DNA from 2 places in the Kitasatospora sp. NBC_01302 genome. Region 2 is predicted to be linked to the other one. Evidence: riboswitches for the same ligand, from Rfam matches in the RefSeq annotation. Region 2 holds a riboswitch; the other holds the start of a gene.

Region 1 (2,193 bases), 1.6 Mb from region 2:
TGGGAAGCGGGAACGAGGGAACGGTCCGCCGAGCGGACGGTCGAAAGTCCGCTCAGTGGACTTTCAGCGGGAGGGGCCGGGTCCGCCGGGCTCAGCGGGCGCGCTTGTAGAACGGCAGCGCGACGACCTCGACCGGCTCGTGCTTGCCGCGCACGTCCACCGCGACGGCCGTGCCGGGCGCCGCGAAGGCGGCGTCCAGGTACGCGATGGCGATCGGCTTGCCGAGCGTGGGGGAGGGGGAGCCGGAGGTGATCCGGCCGATCACCGCGCCTTCGGCGGAGACCACCGCGTACTCGGCGCGCGGCACCCGCTTGCCCTCGGAGACCAGGCCGACCAGCTTGCGCGGGGGGTTGACCTCGGCCTGCGCGGCGGCGGCCTCCAGCGCCTTGCGGCCGACGAACTCGCCGCCGTTGGTGGTCTTGTCGAAGCGCACCACCCGGCCCAGGCCCGCGTCGAAGGGGGTCAGCGAGGTGTCCAGCTCGTGCCCGTAGAGCGGCATGCCCGCCTCCAGGCGCAGCGTGTCGCGGCAGGACAGGCCGGCCGGGACCAGACCGTGCGGGGCGCCGGCCTCGGTCAGCGCCTGCCACAGGTGCTCGGCGTCGGCGGGGGCGCAGAAGATCTCGAAGCCGTCCTCGCCGGTGTAGCCGGTGCGGGCCAGCCAGACCTGCTGGCCGGCCACCGTCGCGGGCAGCAGGGCGTAGTACTTCAGGCCCGGCAGGTCGGCGTCGGTCACCGAGGAGAGGATCGCGTTCGCCTCGGGGCCCTGGACGGCGAGCAGCGCGTAGGCGTCGCGGTCGTCGCGCACCACGGCGTCGAAGCCGGCCGCGCGCTCGGTCAGCGCGTCCAGCACCACCTGGGCGTTGGAGGCGTTGGCGACCACCATGTACTCGTTCTCGGCGGTCCGGTAGACGATCAGGTCGTCCAGGATGCCGCCGTCCTCGCGGCAGATCATCGTGTAGCGGGCGCGCAGCACGCCGAGCGCGGAGATGAAGCCGACCAGCGCGTGGTCCAGCAGCTCGCCGGCCTGCGGGCCCGAGACGGTGATCTCGCCCATGTGCGAGAGGTCGAAGAGCCCGGCCTTGGTGCGGACCGCGAGGTGCTCCTCGCGCTCGCTGCCGTAGCGCAGCGGCATGTCCCAGCCGGCGAAGTCGGTCATGGTCGCGCCCAGGGCACGGTGCAGCGCGTCGAGCGCGGTCAGACGGGGGGACATGGTGAGACTCCCGAAGCTGGGTGCGGGCAGGGTGGGGTGGAGTCTCCCCGTCTGTCGTCACAACCTGAGAGCTTCACCGCACCAAGGATGACGCGGCTTGCACCGTGGGTGGGCGCACGGCACGGCCGTGTTCCGCTTTCCAGATTCGCCTCGCCTACGCGGTAGGGGTGCCTGAGAGATTCCGGGGAGGACTTGCTCCTTCGGCGCCGGTCCGTGCCGACAGGGGCACCTCCGGGCTCTCCCGCGCGGGTTCGAGCGGCCAGTATGAAGTTGGGTCCTGTGGAGTACGCGGACATCATGGCATGTCCGTCCGCCCGGCGGGAGAGGGGGCCGTCTCGGTACGCTTCGACCGGACGCACTGCGTGACAAGCGCTTGTGCCAGACGGTCCGGGTCACAAGCGGGGCAGGGGCGGATGGAATCAGAGGGGTACGCCGCGACGGCGACGGGGTGGACCGAGCCCGGTCGGGCGCCGGTCGGCAGCGGCTGGCCGGCCAACGAGCTGGAGCGGGTGCTCAGCGCGGCCATCGGCGACCCCGGTGCCACGCCCCGGGTGATCGAGGTGCTGGCCCGCAGCCAGGTCTGGATCCCGCTGCCCGTCGGCGCCGACCCGGCCGGTGCCGCTCTCGACCTGCCGACCATCGAGCTGGCGGGTGCGCCCTACGTGCCGGTCTTCTCCTCCGAGGAGCAGTTCCTGCGGCACGCCCCGGGGCTGTCCTGCGCGGTCGCGCCGGCCTGGGACTTCGCCCGTGGCCTGCCGCTGGGCATCGGCATCGCGGTCAACCCGCAGGCGCCGGTGGGCATCCCGGTGCCGCCCGCGGGAGTCGCCGAGCTGCGGCGCGGACCGCGCGAGGGGCGCTGGGAGAGCACCGGGGCGGGCGCGGGGATGCCCGAGGGCGCCCGGGTCGCGCTGCGAGAGCCGGAGCCGGGCGAGGAGCCGATGGTGTTCCTGCAGGCCGTGTGCGCCGAGCTCGCGGCGCTGGGC
Region 2 (2,193 bases):
CACCGGCTCGGCCACCACGTACTTGCGCAGACTGGCGGTGCCCAGCACGTGCCACTCGTTGACGATCTCCAGGCGCTCCTCGCGCAGCGTCAGCTCCACCGGCCCGGGCGGCGCGTTGGTGGCCGGGCCGTGGTCGGCGCCGGTCTTGGGCGCGGTGCGCACCGGGTCGGGGGTGGGGCTCGGCGGCGGCTCGACCGGCTTGTCCAGTCCGATGGTGGCCGGCGCCGACTGCGCGGCACCCTGGGCCCGGGGCAGCTGGGTGGTCGGCTGGCCCGCGCCCGCCTCGGCCGAGCCGTTGGTGCGGGCCGCAGCGGCTGCCACGGGGGCGGCGGCCACCCCGAAGTCCAGGTCCGGCGAGCCGTTCGTGGTGGTGGCGCGCTCGGTCGTGCGGCCGGTGCCGGGGGAGTCCAGGCCGTAGTAGCGGTAGAGCTGCAGCTCCTGGGCGGGCGAGAGGTGCTGACCGACGCCGAAGTCCGGCGACTCCTTGATCAGGGACTTGTCGTAGGGCACGCGCAGCTCCTCGCCGGAGAACTCGCTCGTGGTCAGCGGGACGAACGCGTCCCGGCCGAAGATCCCGGTGCGCACGGCGGCCCACTCGGGCTCGCCCGTGGCGTCGTCGAGGTAGACCTCGTCCACCGTGCCGATCTTGTCGCCGTTGCGGTCGACGGCCTTGTGCCCGATCAGGTCTCGGGGATCGATGTCGGTCTGCACGCTTTCCTCTTCCTCCTGTGGCTGCTGCCTGCGATTCACACCAAAAGGCACGGATCGGATGACGGCGAGCCAAGCGCCGCCGTCCGTGCGCGGACTGCGCCAAGTGGGCGAGCACATTCGCTCACCTGCACGGTCGTCCGACAGGCCCGCGCTGGTACCCTGGGCGCGACCGCCGAACCCGCTCGGGAGAGTCCCCACCCTTCGGAACAGAGGGGACTGGGGCGCCGAAGGAGCAAACCCTCCCCGGAATCTCTCAGGCATCCGTACCGTGTGGGATAGGTCACTCTGGAAAGCAGGGCAGGGCCGCGGGCGAGGGAGCCGGCGGGCACCACCCTCACCGACGGTGCAAGCCGGCGGGGCGTCAGCTCCGTGCGGGCGAAGCTCTCAGGTCCCGATGACAGAGGGGGAGGCCTGTCGGGCTCGCCCGTCCAGGTCCATCCGCTCTCCACAGCGGCGCGGGCCCGCGGCGTGCGTGCCCCCGCCGGTCCGTGACCAGGAGGCCTCGACCACCATGACTGCCCAGCCGACCGCCGGTCGCCCCCGCAGCTCCGCCACCCTCGCCGAGCTCGAAACCGCCAGCCCCTTCGAGTCCCGCCACATCGGCCCCGACGCCGCCGCCCAGGAGAAGATGCTGGCCCAGGTCGGCTACGGCTCGCTGGACGAGCTCTCCGCCGCCGCGGTCCCCGAGGCGATCCGCAGCATCACCGGCCTGGACCTGCCGGCCGGCCGCAGCGAGGCCCAGGTACTGGCCGAACTGCGCGAGCTGGCCCGGCAGAACCAGGTGCTCACCCCGATGATCGGGCTGGGCTACTACGGCACCTTCACCCCGCCGGTGATCCTGCGCAACGTCATGGAGAACCCGGCCTGGTACACCGCCTACACCCCGTACCAGCCGGAGATCTCGCAGGGCCGCCTGGAGGCGCTGCTCAACTTCCAGACCCTGGTCTCCGACCTGACCGGCCTGCCCACCTCCGGCTCCTCGCTGCTCGACGAGGGCACCGCGGCCGCCGAGGCGATGGCGCTGGCCCGCCGGGTCACCAAGGTCAAGGGCGGCGTCTTCCTGGTCGACGCCGACACCCTGCCGCAGACCCTCGCGGTGATCCGCACCCGCGCGCTGCCCACCGGCGTCGAGGTGGTCGTCGCCGACCTGTCCGAGGGCATCCCGGCCGACATCGCCGAGGGCGGCGTCTTCGGCGTGCTGCTGCAGTACCCCGGCGCCTCCGGCGCGGTGCGCGACCTGGCCGCCGTGATCGAGCAGGCGCACGGGCTCGGCGCGATCGTCGCGGTCGCCGCCGACCTGCTGGCGCTCACCCTGCTCAAGTCGCCCGGCGCGCTCGGCGCCGACATCGCCTGCGGCACCTCGCAGCGCTTCGGCGTCCCGATGGGCTTCGGCGGCCCGCACGCCGGCTACCTGTCGGTGCGCGCCGAGTACGCCCGCTCGCTGCCCGGCCGCCTGGTCGGCGTCTCGGTGGACGCCGACGG

What was found. A riboswitch is a leader RNA that binds a small molecule or an ion and turns the genes downstream of it on or off. The one in region 2 is predicted to bind glycine.
Region 1: linked by a shared signal. The riboswitch ahead of gcvT (glycine cleavage system aminomethyltransferase GcvT) and the one ahead of gcvP (aminomethyl-transferring glycine dehydrogenase) in region 2 are both predicted to bind glycine.

What each region holds. Positions count from the first base shown of each region.
Region 1 covers NZ_CP108404.1:6,000,305-6,002,497, forward strand. Annotated here, with positions in the region: gene gcvT (glycine cleavage system aminomethyltransferase GcvT) at 92-1,210, opposite strand; glycine riboswitch at 1,360-1,464, opposite strand; gene OG294_RS26320 (enhanced serine sensitivity protein SseB C-terminal domain-containing protein) at 1,624-2,193, shown strand, end outside.
Region 2 covers NZ_CP108404.1:7,622,746-7,624,938, forward strand. Annotated here, with positions in the region: gene OG294_RS33400 (PRC and DUF2382 domain-containing protein) at 1-711, opposite strand, end outside; glycine riboswitch at 885-990, shown strand; gene gcvP (aminomethyl-transferring glycine dehydrogenase) at 1,223-2,193, shown strand, end outside.